Regions from separate parts of the Ruminococcus sp. 1001136sp1_2201st1_G3_2201SCRN_220225 genome, predicted to be linked through region 2. Evidence: riboswitches for the same ligand, from Rfam matches in the RefSeq annotation. Region 2 holds a riboswitch; each other region holds the start of a gene.

Region 1 (6,992 bases), on a different contig from region 2:
TCAGTGGGAAGCGTGAAAATGAATTTATACAGAAACCGGAAAAAGCTGTTGAAACTGTTGGAAAAAGAAGGAGGACGCATATGAAAAAGTTTGATTTTTCAAAAGAATTTGGTAATATTGATCCGAAATATATAGAGGAAGCAGAGCGGGAATGGAGTGACAAAAAGGAAAACTGGAGACCAAAATGGTGGAGCAAAGCAGCAGCTGCCTGTGTGATTGTCACCTTGGGTTCTGTTATCTTTTCTAATCCGCATATCCAGGCTTCAATAAAAAATATTACATTGTCCATAGGAGAAACCCTTGGTTTCCCCAAAAGCATTGAATCTTATACGGAAGTGTTGAATACCTCTAAGGAAGACAAAGGAATTACTGTAACATTAAAAGAAGTGGTTCTGGATAATGGGGTTCTGTTAACAAAGGTGCATGCAGAAAAAACATCTTCCGGGCAAAAGGGCACGGATGATGTCCAGGATGCCTGGACCTTTGCCAATACACAGCTTAACATTGATTATCAGAAAACTACAATAAATGGACAGAAAATTGAAGAATACGAAAGCGGACACTATCTGCCGTATTCGGATGAGGATTTACTAAATACCGGACTGGATGAAAATGTCTATGATGCTGTTCTGGAATCCCGCTTTTCCCTTGATGAGGATTTGGGAGAAAATCCGGAAGTACATTTGGTACTTGGTGCTTATCAAAATGAAAATCTTGGCGAAGATTATTTTGCAGAATTTGAGTTTGATTTTTCTATTCCTCATGCGGAGCTTATGAAACAGACAGTTCATAAAAAGCTAGAAGATATTTCTATTAAAACAGAAGAAGGAACCGTGAAATTAACAGACTTTTCCATGAATAAACTGCAAAGTATAATTGCGGCAGAAATTCCGGAAGAACTTGAGGAAAAGCTGTATAAAGGTAATGAGATGATGCTTATGGGGACAGACAGTAAAGGAAATCAGGTACAGTATGAACTGCGCAGTAATTCAGCAGATGGTAAATCTCAATGGAGTTTTAAAACCAGTTTCTGGGGCATGTATCAGCTGGATTCTGACGGTCCGGTTCTTTTACTCCCGGATATTGACAGCGATTATCTGGAATTACAGCTTTATACCAGAGAGCCTTATATGGCTGCTGCAGACACTATCTGGGTTGATGACGATTTTGTAGAAATTGGTGAGACTACAGAAGAAGTGGAAGAAGTTCCAGAGGATACTTTGGAGGGAGAAAATCCGTCAGATGCAGAGGAGCCGATTGAAACTCAAATTATCGGAGGGGCAGTAGCTCCCACAGAAGTAAGGCTTCAAGACGATACAGACCAGAAAGAAAATACCGACGCAGCAAATAAAACGGATGAAGATTATGGAACCGAAGAAAGCGCATATGATGGAACTACAGGTGAAATCACTGCAGAATCTGACTGGACACCTGTCGGTGAAAAAATAAGGATTCAGATTAAGTAGAGAAACGTGAATCTTCTTAAAAAATACCATGTCAAAGAAGCTTTGCATACCTGTTTTTTCCACTGTAAAAGGTAAATTGCTTTTCATTAGGCAGAATTTTTTATATAATCCAAGTGAGAAGCAAAACCGATTGGAAGAACAGGAGCAGAGCAAATATGAACATTGGAACGCAGATATTAAAAATACGAAAAGAAAAGGCGCTGACTCAGGAGGAATTTGGAAAAATATTTCATGTTACCAGACAGACTGTGTCTAATTGGGAGAATGAAAAGAGATTCACGTTCATGGAAAAACAAATTCGTGCGATTTGACCAGATTGTGGGGAAAGCTGTTGTAAGATACTATCCTTCTTTTAAGTGGTTAGGATAATAAGAAACGCGAATATCAGTGGCTTATTTAGTACTGGAATATTCGCGTTTTTTATTTGATATCGCAAAGTTTTTATATTTTCAAATATATGTAATCAGTTGGCAGCCGGTTTTCTAAAAAGATTAAAAATTCCTGTCTGCTCAATCAATCTTGTGATGGTAAAGAAGATAAAGGAATCGATTGGCCACATGATCAGGTTCTTTACAGTACGCATTGGGAGGATTGCAAGGAATCCTTTTCCGTATAGCATGTCCAGCCATAAGGTATTTAACAGAACATTTACAATCAGAACGACAACCAGTTTTGCAATCAGCACGCGACGGAAAGTGAGCTTATGTTTGTAGTAAAAACATCCATAAATAAATGCCGCGAGCATTGCGTTAAAGGTGAACCCAAAGAAAAATGGACCATCAGGGCGGATAAAGAATTTCACAGTATCCAGCACACCGGCAAACAAACATCCGGTAATGGGTCCAAACAGATAATCAGCAATCTGGTTTGGAATACCGGAAAATCCAATTTTTACATAGGGACCGATATTGATAGAAGCAACTGAATTTAAAATCAGTGCCAGGGCAGCAAGCATTGCACAGACTGCCAGGGTAGAAGTGGTTTTCAGCTCTTTGGCTGAGGTGAGAAACATGTTCTTTGTTTTCTCCATAAAAAAATTACCTCCTTTTCTTTTTTCGCTCACAATAGGAGATAATTTATGGATTCATATTTATCTTCTGTTGCAGCGAGAAGCAATCCACGAACCGCAAGATTTCTCTTTTCGTCCTCCGGCAACTCTCCATCCGGAAGGCACTTTACGCTCATGAATTTACTCTGCATTACTTTACATGGGGCAGTATATAGCATATTATTGGAAAAAGCAAGAAAAAAATATATAAAAATATAAGTTTTTGCAATTAAGAAAACAGACAAGAAATCGTGGCATTTTCTCCATATTTTCTAAAACTTTGTCCATATGTTTTTACAAAAATCAGACTATAATAAAAGAAAAAACCGTTCAGGAGGAATCATTATGGCAATTTTAGTTACAGGTGGTGCTGGTTATATTGGAAGCCACACGGTAGTGGAGCTTCAGAATGCAGGATATGATGTTGTGGTACTGGACAATTTAAGCAATGCAAGTGAAAAAGCACTGGACAGAGTATCAAAAATCACAGGAAAACCAGTGAAGTTTTATAAGGCAGATATTCTGGACAGAGATGCTTTAAATGATATTTTTGATAAGGAAACTATTGAGTCCTGTATCCATTTTGCAGGTTTGAAGGCAGTTGGAGAATCTGTGGTTAAGCCCTGGGAGTATTATGAAAATAACATAGCAGGCACTTTAACTCTGGTTGATGTAATGAGAAAACATAATGTGAAAAATATTATTTTCTCTTCTTCAGCAACTGTATATGGAGATCCGGCGCAGATTCCGATTACAGAAGAATGCCCAAAGGGACAGTGTACGAATCCGTATGGCTGGACAAAATCCATGCTGGAACAAGTGCTTACCGATATCCAGAAAGCAGATCCAGAATGGAATGTTATGCTTCTTCGTTACTTTAATCCAATTGGCGCACATAAGAGTGGAACAATTGGAGAGAACCCAAATGGCATTCCCAATAACCTTATGCCATATATTACACAGGTAGCAGTTGGTAAGCTGAAGGAACTTGGTGTATTTGGAAATGATTATGATACTCCGGATGGAACTGGTGTAAGAGACTATATTCATGTTGTGGATCTGGCAAAGGGGCATGTAAAAGCGCTTAAGAAAATCGGGGAAAATCCTGGGCTTGCGATTTACAATCTGGGAACCGGAAAGGGCTATAGTGTTCTTGATATTGTAAAGAATTTTGAAGCGGCAACTGGTGTGAAAATTCCATATGTGATCAAACCTCGCCGAGCCGGAGATATTGCAACTTGTTATTGTGATGCATCTAAGGCAGAAAAAGAGCTTGGCTGGAAAGCAGAGAACGGTATCCGTGAGATGTGTGAAGATTCCTGGAGATGGCAGTCTAATAATCCGCAGGGATATGAAGAATAGGATGTATATTTAAAATAAGAGAGCTGTAAGATGCAGCCCTCTTATTTTTTTGAATAATTGACCTTATGTTATAAATGAACGCATTTTTTATCCTGAAATATTCTATTTTTTAAAATTCTACAATTTTGTGCATGTTTTGTTAAATGTTGTTTATGTAATTTTGGGAAAGATAAAGATATAATTATATTCGGATTAAGGAAGTACGAAAATAAACCTGAAAAAACAGGAGAAAGAGAAGGAAAACATGGAAGAAAAAAGATATTTGAAATGGTACAACAAAGTCGGATACGGTTCCGGAGATGTGGCTGGAAATGTGGTATATGCATTCCTTTCCACCTTCGTAATGCTCTATCTGACCAATACTGTTGGATTGAACCCGGGTATTGTAGGAACATTGATTGCAGTATCAAAACTGTTTGATGGAGTGACCGATATTTTCTTCGGCTCTATGATTGATAAGACAAAAACAAAAATGGGAAAAGCAAAACCTTGGATGCTGTATGGTTATATCGGCTGTGCAGTTACTTTGATCGGTGTATTTGCAATTCCGGAAAGTCTTGGACAGACAGCGCAGTATGCATGGTTCTTTATTGCATATTCCCTGTTAAATGCAGTGTTCTATACAGCAAATAACATTGCATATTCAGCTCTTACAGCTCTGATTACCAAAAACAGCAAAGAACGTGTAGAAATGGGATCTTACCGTTTTATCTTTGCATTTTCTACCAGTCTTTTGATCCAGTCTGTTACTATCAAGTTTGTTGAGATTATGGGAGGGGGAGCTGCTGGATGGAGAATTGTAGCAATCATTTATGCCATCATTGGACTTATTATAAATACAGTTTCTGCATTATCTGTAAAAGAGCTTCCAGAAGAAGTCTTAAACGAAGATGCATCAAGCGCAGTAGATGAAAAATATAGCCTTATTGAAGCTGCAAAACTGTTATTTTCCAACAGATTTTATATTATGATCTGCGTAACCTACATTCTGCAGCAGATTTATTCCGCAATGCTCAGTATGGGTATTTATTACATGATGTATGTATTGAAAAACGAGGATCTGTTCCCGGTATTTTCCTGGGTAATCAATATCCCGTTAATCATTGCACTGGTTATTACACCATCTTTAGTAGCAAAATGGAAAGGGTTATATAAGCTGAATCTGGTTGGATATACCATTGGAACCATTGGACGTGCCCTTGTAGTAGTTGCTGCTTATATGGGAAGCGTACCGCTTATGATTGCCTTTACAGCCGTTGCTGCATTTGGTATGGGACCATGGCAGGGTGATATGAATGCGGTGATTGCTAACTGTTCAGAGTATACTTATCTGACAAAGCATAAACGTGTAGACGGAACCATGTATTCCTGTACTTCCCTTGGTGTGAAACTTGGAGGAGGACTTGGAACTGCGATTACAGGCTGGCTTCTGGAATTCAGCCACTTTAACAGTTCACTTGCTGTACAGCCGGATTCCTGCCTTAGCATGCTTCATACTATGTATCTGTGGATTCCAGTTGTGATTTGTGTAATCATTACTTTTATTATGTCACAGATGAATGTAGAAAAGGCAAATGAAAAATTAAAGAACAGTAAAATGCTGAAAGCAAAATAATCATTAAGATAACGAAATATAGCAATGGGATGTAACAATAAAAATGTCTAGAGGATGATTATGAACTATAGCGGCTTAAAAGAAGACAAAAGATTAATTGAAGCAGTACCGACCGCAAGACAGATTGCATATGAAAGTATGGAATTTTTCTGTTTCATTCATTTTACAGTAAATACCTTTACCGGAAGAGAATGGGGCGATGGAACAGAGCCGGAATCTATTTTTAATCCGACAGAGCTGGATGCAAAACAGTGGGCGAAAACAGCCGCAGAGGGCGGTATGAAGGGACTGATTCTTACCTGCAAACATCACGACGGATTCTGCCTGTGGCCATCAAAATACACCGAACACAGTATCAAAAACTCTCCATATAAAAATGGAAAGGGTGATATTGTAAGAGAAACAATGGAGGCTTGCAAAGAATATGGCCTGAAGTTTGGTGTTTATCTTTCTCCTTGGGACAGAAACAATGAATCCTATGGAAAAGGAAAAGAGTATGATGACTATTATGTGAATCAGCTTACAGAGCTTCTGACAGAGTATGGTGATATTTTTGTAGTATGGTTGGACGGTGCCTGTGGGGAAGGCGCAAACGGAAAGGTACAGAAATATAACTGGCAAAGATACTACCAGGTAGTTCGCAAGCTACAGCCAAATGCTGTGATCTCTATTTCTGGTCCTGATATCCGTTGGTGTGGAAATGAAGCTGGTGAGGTACGCCCAAGTGAATGGAGCGTGGTAGCAGCAGATATGAAAGATCCGGCTCTGACCGCAGAGTTAAGCCAGCAGGAGGATAATGAAGAGTTCCGTGAAAGACCATTGGATGAAACACAGTCTGATCTGGGAAGCAGGGAACGTCTTGCGAAGGAAGAACGACTTGCCTGGTATCCGGCTGAGACAGATGTCTCCATCAGACCGGGCTGGTTCTATCACGAAGAAGAGGATGATAAAGTACGTTCTTTTGAGAATCTGAAGGATATTTACTTAAAATCAGTTGGTGGAAATACTACACTTCTGTTAAACATCCCTCCGATGAAAAACGGAAAGATCCATCCAACGGATATTCAGAACCTGAAGCAGTTAGGTGGCTTTATCAAAGAAAGCTTTTCCAATAATTTAGTGGAAGAAGCTGGTATTACAACCATTCCACCACTTGACTGCCGGGAGATGTCCCCAGAAGTTCTTAGAACCGATGATTATGAGACTTATTTTCTGAATGAGGCTGGAACCAATAAACTGGTTATCAAGATTAAATGGATTGAAAGAAAAAAACTACATTATCTTGTTCTGAAAGAAGCAATTCCGCTTAGCCAGAGAGTTGAGGCATTTAATGTCTGCTATGAAGAAAACGGCAGCATAAAAAAATGCTATGAAGGAACAACTATCGGATATAAGAGAATCGTCGATTTGAAGGGAATCCATACAGATAGTCTGGCAATCGTAATTGAAGATTCCAGAGTTGCACCTGCGATGGCATTTGTGGGAGTATATTAAAATAGAA
Region 2 (6,992 bases):
ATTTTTCAAATGCTGTTGCCGCATCATTTTCATAGTAATTATCACCGATGCTTGTCATGTACTTTGTTTCTTCGTTATCGCCGAATTTTTCTTTTTCATCAGAAACATCCCATGGATCCTGGGACCATCCGGATTCGAAATACAATGAATTGGTGAGACACAATTCACTGTTTTCATTAAGCATGTCAGGTTTCATAATTTCCGGAATCAGCCCATCTGTATTTTCATTGCACCATGCATTAATAGTATTGCATGTGTTTTCTTTATCAGAAAAATCAAGAATTTCCGCCTCTGCTTCAAAATTATCTTCTGCATTTTTTTGAAATTGGTCCTGCAGAGTCAGTCCCCGATTTACCCATAAAGCATCTGCAATTTTTAATTTCGATGTATAACCATAATTTTCGTCTTCTGTATTATAGCTTTTAATTACATTCATATACTTTCTGGCATATGCTGCAAAATCATCGGTTCCTAAATATTCATTTAATGCGTTTTTCGTTTCGCCCTTGGCACCTTCTGCAATCATGCCAAGGGCGAAGTTAAGGCTTGTGGGGCTGAACATTATATTGGAATCCTGATTTTCTTTGGCTATTTCATCTGTAAGGTTAATAGAATTCTGCAGATTAACTGATTTATCAAGATCAATGTTCTTTTCAGCTGCATTTAATTCTGCGTGACTGGCTGTGGCAGCATATGCATGGATTGGAGGAGCCATGGTTGTCATGAACGTCAGTGCTCCGGCAAAAAGTTTTATTTTATTCATGTATAACCTCCTTGTACGGTCGATAAAGTCCTTTTAGCAAAGGTTTTCTGCAAGTTTCTGTTTTATTTTAACATATTTGTTTCTTCTTTCTGTTATATTAATTTTCATTTAGTATAAGCGAATTTCCGTATTTACAAGCATTTCTCCCTCATATTGTAGTTTAACAGAGAAAAAACGTTTTTCCTCTGAAAGAAGCAGGTTCAGAAAAACTTTATCACCTTCCCATGTAGGAAGCTCTGGCACTATTTTCTTATCAACCCAGCATAGTTCGCCTTCATTGCATTCAATCAGTTCCCCGGTATATCCATCGGCTGTAAATACACACATAAGCTCAGATTCACATTCGCTGTTTATAAAGGTTACCAGGCCACGAAATTTGTAGGAAGTAAGTGTGAGTCCTGTTTCTTCTTTTACTTCACGCAGAAGACATTCTTCAGGGGATTCCTGATTTTCTGTATGTCCACCTACACCAATCCATTTGCCTTCGTTCATGTCATTTTGCTTTTTTACTCTGTGAAGCATCAAATATTTGCCATCGTTTTCGATATAGCATAAAGTAGTTATTGTCATTTATTCTCCTTCCCGCAGGCACTGCTTTTTTCTGTAAAATATAAAACAAGGGCGATGCATATCAGTTTTATACATGCCCCTGTTTACTGTTTTAAATGATTAGCTTCAGATTTCGCGTGTAGCTTCTTTCAGCCATTCTTTTTCCTCTTCTTCCAGATATGGAGAAATCTTTTTATATACCTGTGCATGATAATTATTAAGAAGTGCCCGTTCCTGCACAGTCATCAGCTCGGGAACAACAGCATCCAGATCAAACGGTACCATAGTCAGATGTTCAAAGCACATGAACTGGCCAAATGAGGTTTTCTCTGCTTTTTTGCATACGAGCAGGTTTTCGTGGCGGATTCCATATTGGTTTTCCACATAGTATCCAGGCTCATCTGATGTGATCATACCCTCTTCCAGTACTGCATTATCTCCCTGAATAATTCTCCAGCGGAAGCTGTTTGGTCCTTCATGAACATTCAGAAGATAACCAACTCCATGTCCTGTTCCATGATTAAAATCCTGTCCCATTTCCCATAACGGACCACGCGCCAGATAATCCAGATTTACACCAGTACAGCCATAACGGAATTTGGCATTTCCAAGGTTCAGCATGCCACGTAAAACAGCGGTAAAATATTTCTTCTGCTCGTCATTCACAGAGCCCATAACAATTGTGCGGGTGGTATCTGTAGTACCTTCGTAATAGTGTCCGCCTGTGTCTGCCAGAAGGAAATTGCCAGGCTCAATGGCAATATCTGTCTCTGGTGTGGCAGAATAATGGTTGATTGCAGCATGAATGCCATAAGAAATAATGGGGTCAAAGCTGTTGTCGATAAAGTTCTCCTGCTGGGCACGGAAGCTGTACAGCTTCTCTCCTGCGCTTAACTCTGTCATTGTAATTTTGCCAACATTTTTCTTTAGCCAGCAGATGAATTTGGTAAGCGCAACTCCGTCTTTGATATGAGCGATACGTTCATTTTCTACTTCTACTGGATTTTTAATTGATTTTGGAAGAAAAGTCAGGTTGGCTTCATCCAGAATCGTTACTTCCTTCGGAATACTGTTTACCAGACGACAGTTGGCTTTCTTTTTACAAAGAAGAACTGTCATGTCTTTCTCAAATGTTTTTACATATTCATAAATGCTGTCATAGGGCAGAATGGTTACGCCATCCTTAGATAATGCGTCCAGAATTGAAGCCGAAAATGCTTTTTCATTTGCAAACAGCCTGATTTCTGTTTTTGTCATTATCAGATAAGAGAGAACAACCGGACAGCAATGTACATCGCCGCCACGAATATTCAGCAGCCATGCAATGTCATCCAGAGAAGTCAGTACAAATCCATCTGCACCTTTCTCTTCCATTGATTTACGGATTCTTGCACATTTGTCAGCACGGGATTCGCCTGCCCATTTTACATCCAGTTCCATAACCGGTTCACAGGAAAGTGCCGGACGATCTTCCCAGATTTCTCCTACCAGATCAGAATCCGTCTGAAGAGTGGCTCCTTTTTTTGCAAGAAGTTCGGTCAGTTCATCTGCTTCTTCGGCGCTGACGGTTCTTCCGTCAAAACCAAGGCACATTCCCTCGCCTAATTTTTCTTCCAGAAACTGGTGCACAGTGGGAACATCTGGTTCTCCCATTTTAAAAAGCTCTACACCCGTTCCCTCCAGCTGTGCGGCCGCCTGGATGAAATATCTTCCATCTGTCCACAATCCAGCCATATCCTGCATGATGACTGCTCTGCCGGCAGATCCGGTAAAACCTGTAATATATTTTCTGCACTTAAAGTATTCTCCTACATATTCAGATGCATGAAAATCATCTGTGGGAACAAGATAAGCATCTATTTTCTTCTCTGCCATTACTTCCCGAAGTGCGGTGATTCGTTCTTTAACTGTCATAAAACTGACTCCTTCCAGTGAATTTTGTCTATTCCTATTATAATATCCACGTTACCCTTTCGCAACCTGTTTAAGAAAAAACACTTTTCTATTCCCAAAAGACGTGATATACTAACTTTCGAAATGAATGATATGCAAAATAGGATTTTATGCGTCAAGTGTTCGGTGAATGGGGAGTTGTCACTGAAACGAAAAGCACGTCTTACGGTATATTATCCGCACCCGTTGCAAGCACTATAAGAGGGATATCTCATATTGTGTCAGAGCCTGCCCGAAAGGAGCTTTCTGCAAGATGCACATTGCGATTTGTGGAAACGTTTTTTAACAGGCTCAAGGGAATGTTTTCGACATACATTCTATCACAATTGGAGATATCCTTTTTTGCGTATTAAGCAGGCAGATATTCGAATTCGAAAATCCTTCCCCGGTTTTATCAAAAAAGGATAGTCTCCGCAATCAAATACAAAGGAGGTTATTTTTAATGGTTGACAAACAAAAAGTAGAACAGGCCATCCGCCTGCTTCTGGAAGGAATCGGTGAGGATATTACCCGGGAGGGACTGATTGATACTCCCGACAGAATTGCACGTATGTGCGAGGAAATTTACGGTGGTCTCGATCAGGAAGCAGATCACCATTTACTGAAGCAGTTTCCAGTAGAAAATAATGAGATCGTATTGGAAAAAGATATTACTTTTTACTCTATGTGCGAGCATCATCTGATGCCTTTTTATGGTAAGGCGCACCTGGCTTATATTCCCGATGGAAAAGTCACAGGATTAAGCAAGCTGGCACGTACGGTAGAGGTTTATGCCAGAAGACCGCAGATCCAGGAACGCCTCACAGTACAGATTGCGGACGCTCTGGAGCGTGCCCTCTCTCCGAAGGGAATTATGGTTATGCTGGAAGCAGAACACACCTGCATGACCATGCGAGGCGTTAAAAAGCCAGGAAGCAAAACAATTACAACTGTAACCCGCGGAGCCTTCAAAGAAGATAAGGAGCTGCAGAAAATGTTCCTTTCCATGGTCGGAAAATGAGCAGTTCTTTTTCTGAAACAAACCGTATTTCTTTAATCTGGCGGCATCCCCTTTATCAAAAGCACTGTGAGAAAATACAGGAGCTTGAAAAAGATCGTATTTTCTGCAGACATACGCCGGAACACTTTCTGGATGTTGCCAGGCTGATGTATATTTATTCTCTGGAAAACAAGCTTAATCTGTCCAGGGAAATCATTTATGCCACTGCTCTTCTTCATGACATTGGCCGTGCGCAGCAATATCTGTCGGGTATTTCTCATGACATTGCAGGAGCTGAAATAGCCGGAAAGATTCTGGCAGATCTGCATTTTACAGAGCAGGAAAAAGAGGAAATATTATCTGCGATCAGTCAGCACAGGACGGATGGATCTGATAATGTGTTGGCTATGCTGCTATATAAGGCTGATAAAAAGTCCAGAAATTGTTTTTCATGTTCAGCAGCTTCAGAATGTTACTGGCCTTCTGAGAAAAAAAATCTGACAATTGAATATTAAGCCTTCTAAAAAATCTAACAGAAAGGATGGTTTCTATTTATGAAAATTGGAAATCGTTTTTTTGATACACAAAATCACACTTATATAATGGGAATTTTAAATATTACTCCTGATTCTTTTTCCGATGGCGGGAAATGGAATCATTTAGATGAAGCTTTGCGGCATACAGAAGCCATGATCGCGGATGGTGCGGATATTATCGATATTGGCGGGGAGTCTACGCGTCCCGGACACACGCCGGTCAGTGCAGAGGAAGAAGCTCAGAGAGTTTTGCCCGTTATCGAAGCGGTCAGAAAACGTTTTGACATTCCCATTTCTGTAGATACCTTCAAAAGCAGCGTGGCAGAAAGTGCGATTCAGGCCGGTGCAGATCTGGTCAACGATATCTGGGGATTAAAATATGATTCTGAAATGGGAGCTGTAATTGCCAAATATGATGTTGCATGCTGTCTCATGCACAATAAGTCCAATACAGAATATAACAATTTTCTCATCGATATGCTTTCTGAGACACAGGAATGTGTCAATCTTGCAAGAAAAGCAGGAATCAAAGATGAGAAAATCATTCTCGATCCAGGGGTTGGATTTGGAAAAACATTTGAGATGAATCTGGAAACTATGAATCATCTGGAGCTTTTTAAGAATCTGGGCTTTCCGGTTCTTCTTGGCACCTCACGCAAGTCGATGATCGGACTGGCACTTGATCTGCCTGTAGACCAGCGTGTAGAGGGAACACTGGCTACCAGTGTAATTGGTGTGATGAAGGGCTGTTCTTTTGTGCGTGTTCATGATGTCAAGGAAAACAGACGCGTAATCCAGATGACAGAAGCAATTTTGGGTTGTAATTGAGAGTAAAGAGGACATTCGCAATCCGCTTTGCTACTTGCTCATGAACGCAGTCGCGAAGCGACTGCGTTCAAATTCCTCAAAATTGTAAATAGCCAACAGAAAGGAACAACTGTTATGGATAAAACCAGATTTGATAAAATAGAAATTAAAGAACTGGAAATTTTTGCCAACCATGGTGTCTATCCGGAAGAAAATGTACTTGGACAAAAATTTGTTATTTCTGCCACCCTCTTTACCCACACACGTCAGGCCGGGTTAACGGATGATCTGTCTGCTTCTATCAATTACGGAGAAGTCAGCCACATGATTACAGATTTCACCAGAAAACATACTTTTAAGCTTCTGGAAGCACTTGCAGAAAATCTTGCAGAGATGCTGCTCGACTCTCTTTCCGGTCTGGAACAGATCACACTGAAAATTGAAAAGCCCTGGGCTCCTGTTGGTCTTCCACTGAAAACCGTATCTGTGGAAATCACAAGAAAATGGCATACTGCATACATTGCTTTTGGCTCTAATATGGGAGATAAAAAGCTGTTCATCGACAATGGGATACGTGGTTTGAAAAAAACAAAAGGATGCCGGATAGAGGCCGTTTCTGATTATCTTGTAACAGAACCTTATGGTGTTACCGATCAGGATGAATTTCTGAATGGAGTTTTGAAAATGCGTACCCTTCTTTCACCGGAAGAATTGCTGGAACGTCTTCATCAGCTGGAACAGGAGGCAAACCGGGAACGTATTATTCACTGGGGTCCTCGTACTCTGGATCTGGATATTCTCTTTTATGATCAGGAAATCATTGATACTGCAGATCTTCACATCCCCCATCCGGATATGCAGAATCGTGACTTTGTGCTGGCTCCTATGAACCAGATTGCCCCTTACCTCAGGCATCCTGTACTAAATCAGACAATTTCACAGCTTTTAAATATTCTTCTTTGCCGCTAAACGAACATGTCGCCTACCGGAGACATCACATATGAAAGTCAGCTGTTCCGCGCCTATGACGCTCCCACAGCTGCCGACCGTATTCGTAATCCGTGCTATCACGCCACCGTACGGTTCCGTATACAGCGGTTCAACCAACTTAACAAGTGACAATCTAACATTGGGGCTGCCGGAAAACAGGCAGCCCCTTGTGTAATAATTCGCATCTGCTGTCAGGAAGTGAGACGCTGTCCGCAATATTCACAGTTGCACAGGCGCCCTTTTATTATCTGATTCTTTGCACCGCAGCTGGGACAGGTAACTGTAATATAAATCTTCTCATTCACACGTCTGTTTGGTGCAGTAATCAATATATAATTTTCTTCTCTGTCTATCTGAATATTTCGAATATACCCTTTGGCAATCATTTTTTCCAATTTCCTTACAGCATCTTTTC
Region 3 (6,992 bases), on a different contig from region 2:
GGGGATTGTATTTGTAAGAGATGGTGGAGATGCATTAGGAGTATCGGAAAGAGCCAGGAAACTGGCACCAGAATATGGAATTGATTATCGTACTCCTGTTTTTGCCATCCATAAAAATGGACACTATGGCTCTATCGTGGGAAAAGGTTTTGACACTATGAAAGAATACCATGTCCTTTTGAAAGAAGCGAAAAACAAAGGGGCAGATTTTATTAAAATTATGACCACAGGACTTCTGGATTTTAATAACCATGGACAGATTACTGGAACGCCTTTAGACAGGAAGGAAGTCTGCGAGATGGTACATATTGCCCATGAAGAAGGGTTGGCGGTGATGAGCCATACCAATGGAATTTATGGCGTACAGGCAGCTGTGGAAGCTGGTGTGGATTCAGTAGAACATGGAAATTATATTGATCCGGAAACAATCATAGAATTAGCTGACAGTGATAGTGTATGGGTTCCTACTCTTGTGACAATTCGAAATCTTCGTGGATGTGGAAGATATAAGGAATCAGTGCTTGATCCTATTATAGAACTGGCCGCAAAGAACCTTCGTCTGGCATACAAGTACCGAGCAAAGGTGGCTCTTGGAAGTGATGCAGGAGCTTATATGGTCTTACATGGGAAGGGCTTAATGGATGAATACCAGGCATTTATGGACATTCTGGGAGAATCCGGGGATGTGAGAGCCTGGCTGGCAGATGGAGAGAAAAGGATTCAGGACACCTTCAGGCGTCCTGAATCTTGATAGATGTATAAATGTTGGAATTTTTGGATTTTGTAGGATCAAAGGTAATGCAGATACCTGCGCCGGATTCCATATTACTGGTGGAGGTATCCTTTGCCCCTTCTGTAAAGCAGGTTATGGTTGCGCCATCGCCAGTTTGAAGTGTGACGGTATTTGCTGTATGGCCTATAATTGTACCGCTGACTGAGCTGGTAATTTCACGGCTTCCAAGAGAATCCGGATCATCACCGGTGACTGCTGTAACAGTAACACCATCCAGTGAATTTCCCTGAAATTGTCCAGTGCAAGTTATGGTTACATAGGAGCCTGGTGCTGTTCCACCTTTAAAGTAAGAAGGAATCTGAGACAAGTCTACATTTATTGTGCTGTCAGAGCCAGAGGGAAGAACTGTGAGTGTATTCAGGGAAATATTCTGAATTTCTGCATGAATCTGCTGTTCTTTTGCTGAGGCATCGGCAGAAACCTGTGCAGGATCTGGTGTTGGTGTTGGATCTGGAAGTGTAAGCGGATCAATATCTGAAATGCTTAGTACTTTCAGATGACTGGCATTAAGAGAAGAACTTTGGGTATTCTGACTGGAAGCAAACTTGCCTTTAAAATGAATGTATACCCATACACCGGTGCGGATGCCATTCTGATAATATTGTTCAGTTCCAGTGATTGGATAGGTGGCTGTTTTGCCTTTTTTATTTTTTATGGTAATGGTATTTGGAGTCAGACTCTGTACTTCCCCATAGGCCTTTCGTACTTCCAGCTGATTCTTTTTGTGAAAGTCGTCTACTACTTTCAATGCTTTTACAGTGCTGGTATCCTTGTTAGAGAGCTGCCCCTCATAAATGACACTGATTTCATCTCCAGTGATCATGCCATCTTCGCATTCCAAAGTTGCTTCAGAAAGATCAAAAACGTAAGTTTGTTCCTGGCTTTCCATAGTCAGGGTGGCACCGGTGAAATCCTTAAGGGTTCCTTTGATTTCATCCATATAAACACGCTGTTTGGGTGTTTCTGAAGTGTTCTGTAAGGTGGTTTCACTCTGATCAGAAATAGAAGTATAGCTGGTGATCATATCACCGGCAGTACATCCTGACAGAGAGAACAGTACCAAAGAGCCAAGTAATAGTTTTGTGAAATTTTTCATTGTTGCTTTGTATCCTCCGAATCCGGAAATGGTACAGGAAGAAAATCGAAAACCTCTCGGCAGGCATTCCATTCCTCCGAGTTATCCGGCATACGATAGCCAAGTCCTGTACATTCTGTAGTAGCATTTGTATTCATGTAATTATTATAAAAAACATTGTAAGGATTCTGTAGTGGCGGCTGTTTTTGGCAAGATGATTTGTTTGTGGATTTTATACTCATAGAAACACTCCTTTTTGTCAAATATTTTTCCTATATAAGGGAAGATATTCTTAGAATATGCGAAAAAGAGGAGAGTATGCACAAACATTTGTCAGTGAACAGTAACGATTAATTTATTTATGTGAATATTATAACAAATACATATTGAAATTTCTATATTTTGTGCTATAATCATTTTAAATAAATAATAGCGAAGTAGGAATTTATGCGTCAAGTGTTCATTGGCTGGGGAGTCGCCGTGAAACGAAAAGCAGCAGGACTGTTTACGATATATTTTCCGCACCCGTTGCTACATGTGAGAACATCTCATAATGTGGAGGGATTATTATTTATGGTAACTACTCTGTTATTTTAATCATTATGGAGGTGTTTTTTTTATGCGTAAAAACAAACAGACATGGAGTGTTAAGACTCTTGTATTCCTTGCACTGCTGGTAGCAATCCAGCTTGTGCTGTCACGCGTTCTGGTAATTGATCTTGGTGTATATCGAATTACATTGGGAACTGTCGCCACTGTATTGGCAGGTCTTTGGATGGGACCTGTAGCTGGTGGTGTAGAAGGTGCTGTTGCCGATATCATTGGATGTTTTATGAAAGGCTATGGAGTTAATCCACTGATTACTTTATCAGCAGTTGCCTGGGGTGTGATCCCCGGACTGGCTGGAAAACTAATGGCTGAAAAGAACAGAAAAGTAAAGACTGTTGTTATGTGTGTCGCAATTGCAGTCTCTGGCGTAGTGGGAACACTTGGACTGACCACTGCAGGATTGGTAATGATCGGAGCAAACTTCTATGCAATTATGCCAGGACGTCTTGTACAGTTTGCAATCATGACTCCAATCTACTGCGTACTTACCAGTCTTCTTTATTTCAGCCCGCTTACAGGCATGGTTGTAGGAAACATAAGACCTGCTAAGCTGGAGAAGAAGACCGTATAAATGGCAGCAGTCCAGGAGCTGAATTATATACAAAACCCCAAATTAAATAATATGGCATAAGATGGATTATGAAGCAATGTACTTACTGGAAAGTTGATTGTTTGAGAAATCAACTTGTTGAATAAGTCAAAAAATACGATTCCCAAATAAAAGGCTGTGATCAGGATAAACACTGATCGCAGCCTTTTTTAAACATGCTCTGAAAAGTTTTCAGTTTGTATGTGTCTGAACCCGGAACCAATAGGTGTAGAGATAATGAAGTCCAAGTGATTCATAAAGATTACGTGCTGGAGTGTTTCCCTCTACTACCTGAAGATAGGCCTTAGTTGCGCCTTTCTTTTTTCCTTCTTTTAGAAGTGCAGTACAAATCTGACGAGCATAACCCTTGTGTCTGAAATCTTCGCGAACATGGATAGCGTACAATCCAATATAATTTCGATCCAGAATGCCAAGCCCGGTTGCAATAATTTTTCCGTTACTCCAGATGGAGGCGCATACGGTGTCTTTTACGATGGCATGATACATGGATGGAACTACAGCACGGTGAACAGGATTAATGGTGCCTTTCAGATCAAAAAGACTTTCAATCCAAATATCTGGAATATCGTCAGTAAGAGTTACCTGATCGCAAGGCGCAGAAAGATCTGCTCCATCCAGTGAGGCTGCCATAACATTTGTTGTATGCTGGATTTCGTAGTTGCGGTTTTCCAGAAGATAATCAAAATCCGGAGAAACCAGAGGACTGATCTTAAAAATTGCAGGGCTGCCCAGTCGGGCATACTCTGCTTCGCAGAAAGAAACCTTTTCCCTCCAGGAAAGGGTAGAAGTTCCGAACTGCTCCACACTGTTTGTTCTATGTGTATAAAAATAGGAAAAACGGAGAATCCATCCATCATAAAGCTCCATTTTATGGGAGGGCCATGCATTTAGTGACATATCTTCAATTTCTTTAATGATTTTATCCATAAAAAAACCTTCTTTTATAAGTTTAGGGTCATTATACATAATTGTATCCAGCAATGCAACTGAAAATAGTCTGTTATAAGACAGATTGCTTTTTACACATCTTGCAGAAAGCCTTTTTCAAACACGCTCTAGTACATCGTTTCGTAAATAACTATACCAATCGCGTAGGATGTGAATTCGAGTGTGCAGGTATAAAAACGCAGGCGTAGCGGGCTACGCCGAGGCTTTTATACCTGTGCAATCGGATTCACAGACAAGTGAGTGGTATAGTTATTTCGAAAACGATGTACTAGTACGGTGAATAGCCGCAAATTAATTTATACAATCTGTCTGCCAGAAATTTTTGTCCCTGCTCAGTAAGGTGAATCCCATCTGTAGTAATTTCTGAATATCCATAACGACGCGCCTTTTCATTCAATTCCTCATGCAATGTAAGATAAGAAATTTGAAACTGTTCTGATAGCTGGTGGATCATTTGTGATATTTTCTGGCGAAAAGGAAGCCAGGTTCTATAACAGGCAGGCCAGGGAAAAAGAAAAGGCTCCATTAAAATAATGCGCGAGTTCGATTTTGCTAATATTGTTATAAGATCTGCATAGCATTTGTAAAAAGAAAAAAGCATATTCCTCTGCTGAAACGGTGTTCTGTCCGTATTCATTATTAATCCAATATCATTAATTCCGATTAAAATTGTTATAATATCACTTGTAAAATCAGAATCACCCTGAATTCTCTGCAGAAGTCTGTTTATAGTAAAGCCGTCAGTGCCATAATTGCGTACCTGATAGTCTGAGCCGTCCCTTTTAAGACAGTCTGACAGCATTTTTACATAGCCATTGCCAAGGAAATCTCTGGAAAAGCAGTGTTCACAATCGGTGATGCTGTCACCAAGACATGTTAATATTGTCATAATTTTACCTCCGTTAATATTATACTGCAAGAACAAAAAGGTTTATAGTTTTTTTAGAAAAATTTGTAAAAAAAAGACTGGACAAATGGAGATAGAGCACCTATAATAAGACTCACCAGAAGTCATCTGGTATCGAAGGTCATCTTTTCAGATCGACTATTCCCTATTCTACGAAAGATAAAATACAGGAAGCCTTTCTCAAACAGGCTCTAAAATACTTCAAGATAGCCTCCTGTTATTAGTAAACCTATGTAAAAGAAGGGATGGTACGTCTATGCTTTTTTACAGAATATTTCCTGCTATAGCGGCAGGCTGCGCCGCTCTGATGGATATTCAGAGAGCGAAGGTAGACAATGGCTGGCTGCTTTTTTGTGTATTGGTCAGTTTGTTTACGCGAATATGGAAAATAGATGTTAGCAGTCTCGGATCTTGGATATGCGGTCTGCTGGTACCGATACTGATTCTGGGGATTTTATTCATATTCAGAATGCTGGGAGCCGGAGACATCAAGCTCTTGAGTGTTATTGGAAGCATGATCGGACCGACGAAAATTCTCAATTGCATTTCCTATTCCTTTCTGATTGGAGCTGTCATATCAGCTGCTCTTATGATTTCAAGCGGCATTGTCTGCCAGCGAATTCTTTACTTATTACATTACATCAGTGTTTATTTCAAAACAGGAAAAAGAGAACCCTATTACAAAAGCGGTATGCCGTTGGAAAACTTTCATTTCACAGTTCCTATATTTTTAAGTGCATTGCTTTATGCGGGAGGTGTCTATTGAAGAAGAATATTTTTGCTGTCTGTGATCTTGAGGTGGATTATGCCTTGAATTTTATGGATTATCTTAATCATAAGAAAAATATCCCATTTGAGATTCAGGCATTTACCAACGTAGAGAGTCTGATCGCCTATGGGAAAATGAATCACATAGAGTTGCTGCTGATTTCCCAGAAGGCTATGTGCCGTCAGGTGCAGGAATTGGAAATTGGTAAAATTGTTATACTTTCGGAAGGCGTGCACCCACCGGATCTGGACCGTTATCCAAGTGTGTATAAATATCAGGCCTCTTCAGATGTTGTGCGGGAAGTGATGGCGTGTTACGGAGCCGAGAAAGCAGTAGCTCCGGCTGTTTTTCCTGTACTGAAAAAGACCACGGAAATTTATGCAGTATATTCTCCGTTGGGGCGCTGCCTGAAAACATCGTTTGCACTTACATTAGGACAGATTCTGGCAAAAGAAAGAGCTGTTCTTTATCTGAATCTGGAGGAATACTCCGGCTTTGAAGAAATGTTGGGAAAAGGGTTCGCGCAGAATTTAAGTGACCTTCTTTATTTTGTACGGCAGGAAAATGGAAATCTGATTTATAAGATGAACAGTATGGTACAGACAATAAACAATCTGGATTTCATTCCGCCTGTACGTACGCCAGAGGACATACGAGGAACTGCATGGGAAGATTGGGAAAAACTGATACAGGAGATTGTACTTCACAGTAATTACGAATTTGTGATTCTGGATATTGGAGGGGCAGTAGATGGGACTTTTCAAGTTCTGGATATGTGCCGGAAAATTTATATGCCAGTGCTGTCTGATCCGGTATCCATATCCAAGATTTCCCAATTCGAAAACCTGGTAAGAATCTGGGATTATCCGCAGATTCTTACCAGAACTGTAAAGGTACGCCCGCCTTTTCATGGAGGAAATGTGGCACCGGAGAATTATATTGAAGGGCTGCTGTGGAGTGAACTTGGAGATTATGTCAGGGAAATTCTGAGAAAGGAAAAGGAATGAGTCAGGAAATCTTTCGCAAACTGAGACAAATGCTCATGGAGAAGCTGGATGTTTACCGGGAACTTACAGACCAGGAAATTCTGGAAACGATTGATGAGCTGATCGTAAACACTCTGCGGGAATCAGGAGTGAGCCTGAAAGAAAAAGTGCAGCTTCGCCAGGAACTGTTTTATTCCGTCAGGAAGCTTGATGTATTACAGGAATTGATCGAAGATGAAACTGTAACTGAGATTATGGTGAATGGTCCGGATTCTATTTTTGTAGAACGAAAAGG

Evidence for each region. A riboswitch is a leader RNA that binds a small molecule or an ion and turns the genes downstream of it on or off. The one in region 2 is predicted to bind tetrahydrofolate.
Region 1: linked by a shared signal. The riboswitch ahead of AB5642_RS06795 (folate family ECF transporter S component) and the one ahead of folE (GTP cyclohydrolase I FolE) in region 2 are both predicted to bind tetrahydrofolate.
Region 3: linked by a shared signal. The riboswitch ahead of AB5642_RS13790 (folate family ECF transporter S component) and the one ahead of folE (GTP cyclohydrolase I FolE) in region 2 are both predicted to bind tetrahydrofolate.

What each region holds. Positions count from the first base shown of each region.
Region 1 is NZ_JBCOME010000015.1:702-7,693, forward strand. Features, by position in the region: gene AB5642_RS06780 (RNA polymerase sigma factor) at 1-84, shown strand, start outside; gene AB5642_RS06785 (DUF4179 domain-containing protein) at 81-1,466, shown strand; gene AB5642_RS06790 (helix-turn-helix transcriptional regulator) at 1,622-1,777, shown strand; gene AB5642_RS06795 (folate family ECF transporter S component) at 1,930-2,496, opposite strand; THF riboswitch at 2,568-2,665, opposite strand; gene galE (UDP-glucose 4-epimerase GalE) at 2,860-3,876, shown strand; gene AB5642_RS06805 (MFS transporter) at 4,121-5,491, shown strand; gene AB5642_RS06810 (alpha-L-fucosidase) at 5,552-6,985, shown strand.
Region 2 is NZ_JBCOME010000063.1:14,489-21,480, reverse strand. Features, by position in the region: gene AB5642_RS16890 (serpin family protein) at 1-763, opposite strand, end outside; gene AB5642_RS16885 (8-oxo-dGTP diphosphatase) at 872-1,333, opposite strand; gene AB5642_RS16880 (aminopeptidase P family protein) at 1,439-3,226, opposite strand; THF riboswitch at 3,360-3,456, shown strand; gene folE (GTP cyclohydrolase I FolE) at 3,708-4,265, shown strand; gene AB5642_RS16870 (HD domain-containing protein) at 4,262-4,759, shown strand; gene folP (dihydropteroate synthase) at 4,799-5,608, shown strand; gene folK (2-amino-4-hydroxy-6-hydroxymethyldihydropteridine diphosphokinase) at 5,723-6,556, shown strand; gene AB5642_RS16855 (hypothetical protein) at 6,588-6,752, shown strand; gene AB5642_RS16850 (hypothetical protein) at 6,769-6,992, opposite strand, start outside.
Region 3 is NZ_JBCOME010000043.1:29,731-36,722, forward strand. Features, by position in the region: gene AB5642_RS13775 (Xaa-Pro dipeptidase) at 1-751, shown strand, start outside; gene AB5642_RS13780 (hypothetical protein) at 732-1,889, opposite strand; gene AB5642_RS13785 (hypothetical protein) at 1,886-2,110, opposite strand; THF riboswitch at 2,300-2,401, shown strand; gene AB5642_RS13790 (folate family ECF transporter S component) at 2,488-3,048, shown strand; gene AB5642_RS13795 (N-acetyltransferase) at 3,259-4,014, opposite strand; gene AB5642_RS13800 (GDSL-type esterase/lipase family protein) at 4,304-4,924, opposite strand; gene AB5642_RS13805 (prepilin peptidase) at 5,199-5,708, shown strand; gene AB5642_RS13810 (hypothetical protein) at 5,705-6,718, shown strand; gene AB5642_RS13815 (CpaF family protein) at 6,715-6,992, shown strand, end outside.